DNA from 2 places in the Macrococcus psychrotolerans genome. Region 2 is predicted to be linked to the other one. Evidence: riboswitches for the same ligand, from Rfam matches in the RefSeq annotation. Region 2 holds a riboswitch; the other holds the start of a gene.
The links. A riboswitch is a leader RNA that binds a small molecule or an ion and turns the genes downstream of it on or off. The one in region 2 is predicted to bind FMN.
Positions count from the first base shown of each region.

Region 1: another riboswitch for FMN. It lies ahead of QA539_RS05895 (ECF transporter S component); the one in region 2 lies ahead of ribD (bifunctional diaminohydroxyphosphoribosylaminopyrimidine deaminase/5-amino-6-(5-phosphoribosylamino)uracil reductase RibD).

Region 1 covers NZ_CP124591.1:1,162,299-1,169,969, reverse strand. Annotated here, with positions in the region: gene resB (cytochrome c biogenesis protein ResB) at 12-1,265, shown strand; gene QA539_RS05915 (cytochrome c biogenesis protein ResB) at 1,267-1,632, shown strand; gene ccsB (c-type cytochrome biogenesis protein CcsB) at 1,625-2,833, shown strand; gene QA539_RS05905 (response regulator transcription factor) at 2,852-3,559, shown strand; gene QA539_RS05900 (ATP-binding protein) at 3,559-5,316, shown strand; FMN riboswitch at 5,341-5,458, shown strand; gene QA539_RS05895 (ECF transporter S component) at 5,508-6,038, shown strand; gene QA539_RS05890 (ferredoxin) at 6,101-6,325, opposite strand; gene QA539_RS05885 (helix-turn-helix domain-containing protein) at 6,458-7,402, shown strand; gene QA539_RS05880 (RecQ family ATP-dependent DNA helicase) at 7,392-7,671, shown strand, end outside.
Region 2 covers NZ_CP124591.1:1,494,710-1,502,380, forward strand. Annotated here, with positions in the region: gene ribE (6,7-dimethyl-8-ribityllumazine synthase) at 1-164, opposite strand, end outside; gene ribB (3,4-dihydroxy-2-butanone-4-phosphate synthase) at 161-1,351, opposite strand; gene QA539_RS07635 (riboflavin synthase) at 1,351-1,974, opposite strand; gene ribD (bifunctional diaminohydroxyphosphoribosylaminopyrimidine deaminase/5-amino-6-(5-phosphoribosylamino)uracil reductase RibD) at 1,979-3,004, opposite strand; FMN riboswitch at 3,142-3,268, opposite strand; gene hutI (imidazolonepropionase) at 4,072-5,304, opposite strand; gene hutU (urocanate hydratase) at 5,323-6,972, opposite strand; gene QA539_RS07655 (LysR family transcriptional regulator) at 7,104-7,671, shown strand, end outside.

The DNA.
Region 1 (7,671 bases), 330 kb from region 2:
TGCAGTATTAAATGAAAGACCAATCAATTCAATGTACATGTGGACATATTAATCCGCCAGGTACACAGCTTTGTCAAAATTGTGGTCGCTTAATCAACGATAATTATGATAAGAAGAAAATCGCTGATATAATGCGCTATGATGGACAGGCCATCCGTAGTAAGACGAAACATAAATCATTGGCAGATAAAGTGTGGAACTTTTTCGCTTCTGTAAAGACGGGAGTTATACTACTTGTATTGACGGTAATTGCTTCTGCAATTGGGACGATGTTTCCACAGCAGTATTTTATTCCGGTCGGAGAAGATCCATCAACATTCTATCAGGACAAATATGGAACACTTGGACTGATTTATTATAGATTAGGCTTTGATAATCTTTATACCTCCTGGTGGTTCTTAATTTTACTTGCGCTTGTTGCATTCTCAATTATCGCAGCAAGTATCGATCGAGGTATACCGCTTCATAAATCGCTGACGAGACAGACAGTAAAAAAACATCCGTCATTTTTTAAACGTCAAAGACTCACTTTGCACGATGATAGATTAGATATGTCACTCATTGAGACATTGAAGGACAATAAATATAAAGTGCGTGAGGAAGCAGGTTTCATTCTTGCAGAAAAAGGAAGAATCAGTAGATATGGGCCATATATCAATCATACTGGACTAATAATTCTGCTTGCTGGAGCAATGCTGCGTTTTGTACCGATGTTTTATGTAGATGAATTCGTAGGTATTGGAGAAGGAGAGACGAAAGTCATTCCGGGTACTGAAAATCAGTATTACATAAAAAATAATCAATTTATCTTTGAACAGTATGATAAAGAATCAATGTCGAATACAAACAGTAAATCAGCTGATGCGACAATGAATAAAATTGCTAAAAACTATGAATCAAAAATTACGCTATTTGAGAATAAATCTGATTCATCAGTTATTGGTAGTAAACCGGAACTTGTAAAACTAAAAGATGATAGTATTCGCGTGAACCATCCAGTAAAGTTTGACCAGTTTGCACTCTATCAGAATAGTTTTGATCAGTCGCAGTTAGAAACGATGCTCTTTAAAGTACAAGATAAACAAGGTAAGCAAATCGGAAAAAACTTTGAGGTCAAGCTCGATAATCCGAAAGATGATTATAAAATCAGTGATACGTTGAATGTGCACCTACGTAACTATGCACCTGATTTTGATAAAATTACGGAGAATGGAGCACTAGCAACAAAATCTCCTTTACCGAACAATCCAAAGATTTGTCTTTGAAGTGAATGATGGGAAAAAATCAGAATACAGCCTGCTAAAAATCCGATCATCACAAGATATATCGAAAGATAATCAGTATGATGTTAAATTTGTCAGCGCGACGAATAAAACAATAACGTATTTAACGGTCAAGAAGGATCTGACACTTCCTATATTATTTGTAGGATTTACAATTTTCCTATTTGGACTTGCAATAGGGTCTTATATTAATCATCGTAGAATCTGGATTAATACGAATGAAGGGACGCTCGCAGCTCATACGAATAGAAACTATTATGGATTTAAACGCGAGATAGATACGATGTTACATAAACATCATTTACAAGAAGTAAATGATAAGTATGAGGTGGAGGATAAGAATGAATAATGAAACTTTATTAAATTTTAGTAGTACTTCTTTATACGCAGCATTTATTCTATATTTAATAGCGATTTTACCTTTTTCAGCAAGTATTAAAGCAAAATCGAAACGCTACGAAAATATGGGTGTCTTATTAACAACGATTGGTTTTGCATTGCAGCTTGTTTATTTTATCACAAGATGGATTGCTTCAGGCCACGCACCAGTAAGTAATATGTATGAATTCTTAACGATGTTCGGGATTATGATGGTAGGCGGATTTCTAGTTATCAATTATATCTATCATACACCGATACTTGCACTCTTCTCTTTACCGATTGCGATGCTTGTTATCGTCTATGCAAGTATGTTTTCAAGAGAAGTATCACCGTTAATTCCAGCGTTACAGAGTAACTGGCTTGCGATACACGTTATAACTGTAACTATCAGCTATGGCATTCTTTCTGTAAGCTCAGTGGCGGGATTGATCTATCTTCTGAGATATGTTGATGCGAAAGAGAAATCTAAAGACGCATTCTGGCTTGAGGTAGTCATGTATTTTATCGTATTAGTTTTAGCATTTATATTAACAACGATTGTAATGAAAGGTATTGTTGATTATAAGGAAGAATATTTCTATCAAGATAAAAATGGCATGAATGCAGTTGCTGAATACCATTTACCAGGATTAGTTACATTCAAGGATAGTACACCAGTTGTTAAAGTTGATGGGACGAAAGAAAGCTATAAAGAAGTTAAACGCTTTGACACAGGAATCGAATTACCACCTGTAATCAATGCACAGAAATTAAATACGGTCGTGTGGTCAATCATCATCGGTTCTATCCTTTATGGGATAATCAGACTCATCGCACGCAGAACTATTTTTTCAGTCATCAAACCTTTGACTAATAAAGTTTCGTTGAGATTAATGGACGAAATTTGTTATCGTTCTGTCATCATCGGGTTTCCGTTATTTGCTCTTGGAGGATTATTATTTGCGAGTATTTGGGCGCAGATTGCATGGAGTAGATTCTGGGGCTGGGATCCTAAAGAAGTCTGGGCGTTAATTACATTCTTGTTCTATGCGATTTTCCTACATTTAAGATTAGGAAAGGGCTGGGAAGGTAAAAAATCAGCATGGCTTGCCGTTATTGGTCTCGGTATCATCTTATTTAATGTGATTGCGGTGAATCTAATCATTGCAGGTCTCCATTCCTATGCATAATGAAAGGGTGAGCATAATATGAAAGAAAAGATTTTAATAGTTGATGATGAAGATAGAATTAGAAAGCTTGCTAAGATGTATCTAGAAAGAGAAGGCTATGAAACTGTAGAAGCGGAAGATGGAGAGCGCGCGCTCGAGCTTGCACTGAGTGAAGATTTTCATTGTATTTTACTAGATATCATGCTGCCTGGTATGGATGGTATCCAAGTATGCAAACGATTACGTGAAGAGAAATCTACGCCTGTTATTATGCTGACTGCAAAAGGAGAAGAACATAATCGCGTAGAAGGCTTTGAAATTGGGGCAGACGATTATATCGTCAAACCGTTCTCTCCACGAGAGGTTGTACTACGCGTAAAGGCAATTTTAAGACGTTCGCAATCAACAATGTTCATACAACAGGAAGCGCATGCGAAAGATCTGATCGTTTTTGATTCACTAGTGATAGATAATGATGCACATAGAGTGCTTGCAGATAATAAGGAGGTTAATTTAACTCCAAAGGAATATGAACTATTACTTTTTCTGGCTAAGAGTCCAGATAAAGTATTTGATCGTGAGCAACTGCTTAAAGATGTATGGCATTATGAGTTTTATGGTGATTTACGAACAGTTGATACACATGTGAAGCGATTAAGAGAAAAATTGAACAAAGTATCGCCACATGCTGCAGATATGATTCATACAGTATGGGGTGTAGGATATAAATTTGAGGTCAGAGACTGATGAAATATATCAATAGTGTCGTTATTAAACTGTGGTTAACTATATTGTTTATAGTAACCACAGTTTTAATTATATTATCGGTTGCACTGATGAGCTTTTTTAATGCTTATTTGATGAGTGAATCTGCACATGCATTAAAGCAACAGGCAGAAAAAGTTGAACTCGTCCTTATGAGTCGGCATGACAAAAGTGATGCAATGAACTATGTGAAAGAACTGATCGAAAACCCTGCTGGACTGATATTGATTACGAATAAACAGGATCAACATAAGAACATTGAGGATCCGTTAAAAGCATTGATGTTAAAAGAAATTCAGACGAACAAAGCATTTGATGCTGTGTATAAAAAAGATGAAACTGTTGTTCAGTCAATCGAAGTCAATTATCAGGGCAGCAAACATGAATATCTGCTCGTAGGATACCCTTCTCAGGCATTTGAATATAATGGAAGCGCAATATTTATTTATCAAGATACCAATACGATATCCGATGCTTTCAACTACATCGCAATCATCATATTTTTAGTTGCACTCGTGCTGCTAATTTTGACGACAATATTTGCATTTTTCTTGTCTACACGTATAACTAAACCATTAATTCATCTGAAGCAAGCGGCGTTTAAACTTGCACGGGGTGAGCGAAATGAGAAAATCAAGGTTCAATCACGTGACGAAATTGGAGAACTTGCTCTTGCATTTAATAAGATGGAAGAAGATATTACTTTGAACATGAACAGGATATCTTCTGAAAGAAATTTGAGGGACAGATTAATCAATGCAATGGAGGATGGCGTGCTGAGTTTCAATATGCATCTAGAGAAGCAGCTTCAAAATCCAATGGCAGAGAAATTTCTGGATGACATCAACCAACTGCAGATTGAAGCCTTGAGTGATACTGTGAATAAAGTGATGCAGTCGGAAGATACGGTATATAATGAAATTACAACCAAAGATAAGCACTATGTGCTCATTGTTTCTCCAGTCGACAACCCAGAAATAAAACAAGGTAATGGGGCTGTAGCTATCATTAGGGATATGACTGAAGAGAAGAAGATTGATCAAATGAAACAGATGTTTATTGCAAATGTATCTCATGAACTGAGAACACCGATTCAAATGCTTCAAGGATATACGGAGGCCATTCTAGATGGTATTGTCAGCGAAAAGTCTGATGTGGATGAATTTCTAAATGTTATTCTTGACGAATCAAAGCGTCTGAATCGTCTTGTGAATGAACTGCTGAATGTAGCTAGAATTGATGCCGGTGAACAAGTTCTGAATTTAGAAGCTACTGACATAGAGGAGCTGATAGAAAGAACGATAATGAACTTCAAACATGTGGCCGAGAAACATGAGACAGACATTCAAACTCATTATAGGCATCATTCTAAAGCTTGGTTAGACTATGATAAGATGATTCAGGTGATTACCAATATCATTGATAACGCACTACGCTATACTGTTGCAGGAGATGTAATTAGTATTCATACTGATGAAGACGATGAGAACCTCATCATCAGTATTTCTGATACAGGTGTGGGTATTGCGCCGAAACATATCGATAATATATTTGAACGTTTCTACAAGGTGGATCAGGCTAGGACGAGAGGTAAACATGGTACCGGATTAGGATTATTTATCGTCAAATCAATTATAGAAGGTCATCATGGCAGTATAAATGTGGATAGCAAGGTCGGCAAAGGCACAACATTTGTTATCTCAATCCCAAAAGTTGACGATACAAAGAATAACAAGTAAGATATATACTATAAAAAATATATCATTCATCTTCGGGGTCGGTGTAATTCCGAACCGGCGGTTACAGTCCGCGACCTGATTACTCAGCTGAACTGGTGAAATTCCAGTACCGACAGTACAGTCTGGATGGGAGAAGATGGAGGTTTTCCTCCTCTTTGTAAGATGGATAGAAGGAGAAGGAAATGACACAGATTAATAAGACAAGACGACTCATTACGGTGAGTCTATTAAGTGCGGTTGCTTTTTTACTTATGTTTTTAAAGTTTCCGTTACCATTTTTACCACCCTATCTCACAATTGATTTAAGTGATATTCCTGCAATTATCGCACTTTTCACTGTTGGACCACTTGGAGCGATTGGAGTCGAAGTCATTAAAAACTTGCTAAATTTCTTGATGAATATGACAGATCCAATTGGGCCTGTTGCGAATTTTCTTGCAGGGACATCATTGATATTGACATTGTATGCAGTAACTAAAGGGAGAAAGCAACGACTAATCGTTGGATTTTTATGTGCAACAATCGTATTGACGATGGTAATGAGTATTATGAATTATTTCGTATTATTACCGCTTTACGGTATGATAATGAATTTCACTGATATCTCTAATAACTTAAAGGTAATTATTACAGCCGGCATCATCCCTTTTAATATTATCAAAGGCATACTACTCGCGATATTATCGATTATATTGCTCAATGTACTGCCTAAAACCAGATAAAAACAACCCGGACTACTGCAGAAAATAATCTCTATTTTCTACAGTAGTCCGGGTTTGTTATATTATTCGAACTTCAGTGCGTCACCATCAAATGATTCATCTGCCACTTTGATTGAGTCTGTAGGACAACCTTCAAATGCGTCGATCATATCTTCTTCAAGTTCTTCAGGTATTTCTTGAGTCCCTTGGTTGTCATCTAATATTACGTAAGCAATACCTTCGTCGTCGTAATCATATATATCTGGAGCTGCAGCACCACAAGCACCACATGCAATACATGTATCCATATCAACAATTGTATATTTACCTGCCAAAATTTTCGCCTCCCACCAATTTCATGATAAAATATATAAACAATGTACATAACTATTTTAGTGATTGTTTAATGGTTTTTCAACAAAAAGATTCAGGAGATGCTTATGAATTCTATATCAACTTACATACGTACACATTATCGTGAAGATAAATCTATAAAAAGTCTATGGAATATTGTAACCGGAGCAAGAACGCAGCAGACATATTTTGACGCCTCTATGCAGCATCTTTTACCTGTTTACGAGATTGCACCAGGCTATCCTTTTGAAGCATTCACAAGTATGTTAAGTCACAATGATAAGCAACGAGAGTACATGCTTTTCCCTTATTTTTACCTTGCATCTGAGATGAGTTTTGAGACGTTATGTCTACTTATTCAGGCATCTTCAGAAATGAGTTATGGCACAAATAGGTTTGTGCCAGTCTCTAACAACCTGATTGTACAGTCGCAGGTTAAAGAAGTTATAAGGCGGGCGAAAACTAAAGACTTCAACCTTCTGCAGCTAGATTTCTTTAAACTTGTAACTTTAGTGCAAGATAAATTTAAACATAGCTATTTCGTATATAAAATAACGGGCCATGATATACATCCAAGAAACGATGAACAATTGGCACGACTATTAAATGTTGAAACATCTCATTTGAAATTTATGTTATTGGCAGAGAAAAACTATATACTGCATTTGCTTCGAAATGAATCATTCCATCTATTAAATCATCTTTATTACAAGGTGCCCTTACATAAGAATACGGCAAGAACGTACCAGCTGATAAATAGCTATACTATCGATGAAACTGCTCGTTTGCTTCGTTTAAGAGAGCATACTATCCAGGACCATATTATTGAAATGATGATTAAAGATTATCCTGTGGAGATTTCACGTTTTATTAGCGCGGATGAACTGCAGGCAATTGTTCATCTTTATAGTCAGTTAACATATGGAAAGCTAAAATCATTTTATGAGCATTCAGAGGTTAAAGATTATTTCAAACTGAAGATTGGTATTATATACGCCAGTCTGATGGAAAGGAACGATCATGTCGATTGAACATTTGCTAAATAAGCGTTTTGGGATTAAAAAGTTAAATGAGGAACAAAGAATAATAATTGATAGTATATTGAATAATGAAGATGTATTAGCACTGATGCCTACTGGAAGTGGTAAATCAATCACGTTTCAGCTGCCAGTTGTATTTACCGACGGAAAAGCGCTCGTTATCACCCCGTTAATTGCTTTGATGGAGGACCAGGTGATGCAGTTGAAGATGAGTAAAATTGATGCTGTAGCTATTCATGGAGGTCTATCACGTGCGGAAC
Region 2 (7,671 bases):
GCACCTGGCACTAAAAATGTATCGATATCCTCTTTAACTACACCGTGTCGTTCTAAAGTATCGATTGCACCTTCAGTCAGGCGGTCTGTAATAAAATGATTAAAACGTGATGTAATGACTGCAATCTTTAAACCTTCACCTGTTAACTTTGCACTATAGTTCATATTAAATTCTCCTTTAGTAAATGTCCTAGTTTTTGTTTTTTTGTTTCTAGATAATCTTTATTTTCATCAACACTTTGAAATTGATGGGGAATACGTTCAATCACTTCAATGCCATAGCGTTTTAATCCATCAATTTTGCGTGGATTATTCGTCAGTAACTCCACTTTATGAACACCGAGATCACGTAACATTGATGCTGCAACTGCATAGTCGCGCAAGTCGCTCCCAAATCCTAGCGCGTGATTTGCTTCTACCGTATCCATGCCCGCTTCTATTTTTTCATATGCTTTCAATTTATTAATAAGTCCGATACCGCGGCCTTCCTGTCTTAAATAAAGTAGTATACCGCCGTGCTTATCAATATGCTGCATCGCTTCTTCAAGCTGCTTGCCGCAATCACAACGTTTACTATGGAAGACATCACCTGTTAAGCATTCTGAATGGATGCGTATATGAGGGATGCCTTTGTAAGGTTTCACATAAGCGACATGTTCTTTATCCGAGTAAATTTCTTTATAGCCATACATCTGAAATGTACCGAAATCTGTCGGCATACGTACTTTCGCTTCTCGTGTGACAAGTGGCTTCGTTGACTTAATATAGTCAATGATGGCATCGATTGTAATCATCTTCAGGTCATGATTTTCTTTGTAAATGACTAAGTCATCACGTCTTGCCATCGTCCCATCATCTTTAATAATTTCACAGATGACGCCCGTCTCGCTTGCACCAGAGAGCTTTGCCAGATCCACACAAGCTTCTGTATGACCTTTTCGTTTAAGTACGCCACCTTGCTGTGCAATGAGCGGGAAGATATGACCCGGCTGGTTAAATTGAGCTAACGTGACATTATTATCTGCCAGTGCTTTCACTGTCATAAAACGTTCCTTCGCACTGATACCTGTCGTCGTATCTTTATGATCGATACTGATTGTGAATGCCGTCTTATTCGGATCCTGGTTGTTCATGGTCATCGGTAGCAGTCCTAGTGTGTCGTTAAGTGCGTGAGAAATCGGCGCACAGACAAGACCTCTCGCATGTGTGATCATAAAGTTAATCGTCTCTTCAGACATAAAGTCTGTGATTGCAATCAAATCCCCTTCGTTTTCACGGTCTTCATCGTCAACTACGATTATAGGTTTACCAAGTTTCAAATCTTGCAGTGCTTCTTCAATGGAATCAAACATTACATCATCATCTCCAGTTTAGATAAAGTGAGTGTATCACTCGACTTCGTCTGATTTAGAATATATTTGCCAAGCATATCAAATTCGATATGCACTTTATCGCCAGTCTTAAGTGTATTAAGCATCGTGCTGCGTACCGTTTCAGGAATAATATTTAATGTGATTGAATTCGTCAGTTCAAAGATCGTGAGTGAAACGCCGTTCACTGCAATAGAACCTTTCGGAATGACGTTGTTCTTAAACTGTGGTGGTAGTTCCAGTTCGATAATATATGTCTTTTCATTATGCTGGATACGTTTTACTGAGACACTAGTGTCGATATGTCCACTGACGAAGTGGCCACCAAGACGCGTCGTCGGCAGTAATGCACGTTCAAGATTTACTTGAGTGCCGGCTTTCATCGTATGAAAAAGCGTAATCGCACTAGTTCCACGCACGATGTCTACGGTAAACGATTGCGCATTAAATGACGTTACCGTTAAACATACACCGTTCACGCTGATTGAATCACCGATATGTATATCGGATAATATTTCCTGACAGTTAATCATCATCACTGTCGTATCACTTTGCTGCTTTATCTGAGAAATTGTACCGACTTCTTCTACGATACCTGTAAACAAGAGATCACGCCTTTCTGTAAATAAGGAGTACGTCGTCGTCGAACTGATTTACAGAGACAAGATTAAAATGCGTCATATCACGCATTGAGGAAAGAGTATCAGTCGTTAAAAACTGATGTTTTGAAGTTCCACCTAACAGTTTCGGGGCAATGTAGTGGTGTATTTCGTTATAACACTTTGCTTCTATAAATGTGCGGATGGTCTGCATTCCGCCTTCAATTAATAAATTACGGATGCGCTCATTATAAAGCGCTTTTAATATATCTTCTGGACTTAAGCGCGGGACATGGATGACCGTAATACCATCGATATGCTGATCGATGGCTGAAACGATGATTAAACGCGACCTATCATAATCGTTATCGTCTTGTGTATTTAATACAAACGGACCATTTGTAACGATGACTTTTTTAATGCGTTTATCTTTGTAAAGTCTCGCATCAAGGGTCGGCGTATCCTTTTTATATGTATTGTACCCAACCATAATCGCATCCATCCCGTAGCGCACTTGATGCGCATGTGCACGAGATTTATCGTTCGTAATCCATTTGCTTATACTTTCATCATCGGCAGTTTTACCATCAATCGTTGTTGCCATCTTAATTGTGACATATGGTAGTGAAGATGTTTTACTCGTGAAAAATGGCGCGTAAAACGCAGCGATTGCGTCATCTTCTACCTTTTCAACTTCAATGCCTTTAGACTGCATATAGCTTACACCTGATGATAGAGTTACATCTGACGCTGCATAGACAACCTTGCTTATGCCAGCAGCGACGATCTTTTCAGTACAAGGTGGCGTCTTCCCATGATGACTGCACGGCTCAAGCGTGCAATAAAGTGTCGCACCTTGCGCATGAGTCCCTGCCATATGAATCGCATTCACTTCAGCATGTGCCTCACCTTCAGTCAGATGCGCACCGATGCCAACAATGCGATCATCTTTCACGATGACACAGCCGACTGTCGGATTCATACCTGTCTGTCCTTCTGTCCATTTCACTAATTCAAATGCTTTGTTAATATACATCTGTTCCTCCTATAAAAAAATCTCCCGAACAAAATATGCTCGGGAGATTGGAAATTTAGGTTCAACAAATAAGACCATAAAATGGATATCGTCGAGTTTTAAGTTATCAACAAATAAACCATCGATTAATGGTATCCTTATTCTTTCTCCCATCCAGACTTTAACTGTCGGCCTCTGATTTTCAAAGAGTCAGCCTTATGCAGTGCATAAGGGTCGCGGGCTATCACCGCCGGTTGGGAATTTCACCCTGCCCCGAAAGAATGTTATTAACTTGTCTGTCAATTACGACAAGTTAATCGTATCGAAGTTTGACCGAAAAATCAATGGAAAGATTTCGGATGTTTTAGGTGGCGATGCTGAGGTGTGATAGCTGAGAAGTGTCCTTGATACGCAGTGAACGTCATCTTGGCTCATGTTTATTTTTTATGAGCCAACTTGGCGGTTCTCTATACGCGGTGAACGTCATCTTGGCTCATGTTTATTTTTTATGAGCCAACTTGGTGGTTCTCTATACGCAGTGAACGTCATCTTGGCTCATGTTTATTTTTTATGAGCCAACTTGGTGGTTCTCTATACGCAGTGAACGTCATCTTGGCTCATGTTTATTTTTTATGAGCCAACTTGGCGGTTCTCTATACGCGGTGAACGTCATCTTGGCTCATGTTTATTTTTTATGAGCCAACTTGGTGGTTCTCTATACGCAGTGAACGTCATCTTGGCTCATGTTTATTTTTTATGAGCCAACTTGGTGGTTCTCTATACGCAGTGAGCAGCATCTTGGCTCATGTTTATTTTTTGTGAGCCAACTTGGTGGTTCTCTATACGCAGTGAGCAGCATCTTGGCTCATGTTTATTTTTTATGAGCCAACTTGGCGGTTCTCTATACGCGGTGAACGTCATCTTGGCTCATGTTTATTTTTTGTGAGCCAACTTGGTGGTTCTCTATACGCAGTGAGCAGCATCTTGGCTCATGTTTATTTTTTGTGAGCCAACTCAATTCGCTCCCCTATCCGATACTCCCTATAAAAAAATCACCCTCAACTTAAAATTGAGGGTGATACATCGTACTATTTCAACTTAAATTCATTCTCAACAATGACTTTCCCTTTATGAATCACTTTCTCGGCATGGTTAACACCATATTGATATGGTATATACTCATGGTTCTTCGCATGCCACACCACTATATTCGCTTCATCACCTACATCGATTGTTCCAGCGTCTAACCCAATAGCTTTCGCAGCATTGACTGTAACGGCATTCCAGATTTCTTTCGGTGATAACTTGAGTTTCAGTGCAGCAATGCTCATCACCATCTGTAAGTTACTCGTTACGCAGCTTCCTGGATTGTAGTCCGTCGCAATTGCAATGGCACCGTTATTGTCTAACATACCACGTGCGTCTGCGTATTCATTTTTATCGAGGTAGAACGTTGTTCCCGGTAATAATACTGCGACTGTATCGCTATCTTTTAGCATCTCTTTTCCTTTTTCACTTGCTGCTACTAAGTGGTCCGCACTGATGGCATTCTCTTCGATAGCAAGTTCTAATCCACCAAGCGGGTCGATTTCATCGGCATGGATTTTCACTGGTAAGCCATGCTCTTTCGCTGCCTGCATGTATTCACGAGACTGATCGATTGTGAACACGCCTGTTTCACAGAAGATATCCGCAAAGTCTGCTAAATCGTTCACTTGCTCTAAATCATTGATACATTCTTTAATAAACACGTCGCTGTCTTTATCTTTCGGTACAGCGTGTGGTCCAAGGTACGTATGTTTCATGTTGATGCCGTACTTTTCCTGTAATCTTTTTGAAACGCGTAACTGTTTTAACTCATGCTCTAAACTTAAACCATATCCACTTTTACTTTCAACACTGAGTACACCGTGATGAATCATGCGCAGTAATTCATGCTCTGCTTTTTCGAACAACTCATCTTCACTCGCTTCACGTGTTGCTTTCACTGTAGAGTGAATGCCCCCACCTTGCTCAAGAATTTCAAGATATGACACACCTTGGCGTTTCAAGCTCATTTCGTGTTCACGTGAGCCGCCGTGCACTAAATGTGTATGCGCATCGACGAGTGCTGGTGATACTGTCTTTCCTTTCGCATCAATCGTTTCACTTGCTACATACTCATCATTAAATTCTCCGGCATAAACAATCTTGCCATCTTTAATAACGACCGTTCCGTTCTCTATAATTTTAAGGTCTGCAAGTTCCGCACCCTTCAAAGGTTTGTCTGTCTTCTTCGGTAAGATTAGTTCACTAATGTTCTGAATTATTAAATCATTCATCATAACCATCCCCATCTATTATTTGTCAAGCATTGGTACATTGATGCCTTTTTCTTTCGCAACATTAACCGCAATATCATATCCCGCGTCAACATGACGCACTACACCCATACCTGGGTCCGTTGTGAGCACACGTTGTAATCGTTCTTCAGCGTTTTTCGTGCCATCTGCTACAACAACCATGCCAGCATGTAATGAATATCCCATACCTACGCCGCCACCGTGGTGAAATGAAATCCATGATCCACCAGCTGCAGTGTTGATCAGTGCGTTCAATACTGCCCAGTCTCCCACTGCATCACTGCCATCTTGCATGCTTTCTGTTTCACGGTTCGGACTTGCAACACTTCCTGCATCTAAGTGATCACGACCGATAACGATAGGCGCAGAAATCTCTCCAGTTTCAACAAGTTTATTTAGTGCTAACCCCATCTTAGCGCGTTCACCGTATCCGAGCCAAGCGATACGAGATGGTAATCCCTGGAATGCAATCTTCTCACTTGCTAAGTCTAACCAGCGCATTAATTTCTTATTATCAGGGAATAATTTACGCATCTCTTCATCTGCGCGTTCAATATCTTTTGGATCCCCGCTTAATGCTGCAAAGCGGAACGGTCCTTTTCCTTCGCAGAATAGCGGACGAATGTATGCTGGTACGAATCCTGGGAAGCTGAATGCATCTGTAACACCTTCGTCAAATGCAACTTGACGGATATTATTTCCGTAATCGAATGCAACTGCGCCACGTTTTTTGTACTCAAGCATGTATTCAACGTGTTTCGCCATCGATTTCTTCGCTAGACGAACAACTTCTTCAGGATTTTCCTTACGCATCCTCACTGTTTCTTCGAACGTGTATTCAACTGGTACATAACCGTTTAATGGGTCATGGGCACTTGTCTGATCTGTTACGATATCAACTTTAAAGTCTTTATCTAATAGTTCTTTATAGACATCGACAGCATTACCAACAAGTCCGATTGATAATGCCTCCTTCTTGTCTTTCGCTTCAGTCGCCAGGCGAATCGCTTCGTCTACACTATGCGTCTTCACATCACAGTAACACGTTTCAATACGTTTATCGATACGGCTTTCATCGACATCTATACCGATAACTACCCCACCATTCATCGTGACAGCAAGCGGTTGAGCTCCGCCCATACCACCAAGTCCTGCAGTTAATGTAATCGTACCTGCTAAGTCTCCATTGAAATGCTGATTTGCAAGTTCTCCGAATGTTTCGTACGTTCCTTGCACAATCCCTTGGGAACCGATATAGATCCAGCTTCCTGCAGTCATCTGCCCGTACATCATCAAGCCTTTTTTATCTAATTCATTGAAATGCTCCCAGTTTGCCCATTTCGGAACTAATACAGAGTTAGATAATAATACACGTGGTGCCTGGTCGTGCGTCTTAAACACTGCGACGGGTTTACCAGACTGAACAAGTAACGTTTCATCCTTTTCTAAATTACGCAAGCTTTCAACAATCGCATCGAAGCTTTCCCAGTTACGTGCTGCTTTACCGATACCCCCATAGACAACTAAGTCTTCAGGGTGCTCTGCAACTTCTGGATCTAGGTTGTTATAGAGCATACGTAATACCGCTTCTTGCTCCCAGCCTTTACATTCGATTTCTAAACCTTTCTTTGCTCTAATATTTCTCATTATAATCGCCTCCATTTATTTAAATTTTCAGTTTATTGTACTCGTTACTTATTATAATCTGCTATTATATAGTTATCTAATATAAATAAACTAATTATTAATAGAATTTAACTATAAAAGGAGCGTGAACTGTGAAAATTCTACATTTCGAATATTATATTGCGGTTGTTGAACATCAAAGTTTCACGAAAGCGAGTGCGTATCTGCATATTAGTCAGCCATCGTTAACGGCTGCAATCAAGAAGCTGGAAGCGGAAATAGGATACAAGCTATTGACGAGAAGTACGAAGGAAATCAAGATTACGGAGCGTGGTATTCTGTTCTATCAGTATGCAAAAGATATTGTACATAAATATCAGCAGACGGTCGAACAGATGTATGACTTAAATTACAGCAATAACCCTAAAATTAAAATCGGTATATTAGAGTCTGCAAGTAAATGGGTAAGCACTGTTATCGCGCAGCATAAAGAGCATGATACAGATCAGCATTATATGATCAGAGAAATATTGACGACAGATGCGATCACACAGGCCATCACCAATTATGATGTCCATATCGCATTATCAAATGAACAGCTTATCCATGATGACATTATTTCACTGCCGTTATATTCAGAGGACTATATCCTCACTGCACCAAACGATACATTTAATAATAAAAGAAGCGTCAATCTAGGCGATCTGCCGCTGATTCTGC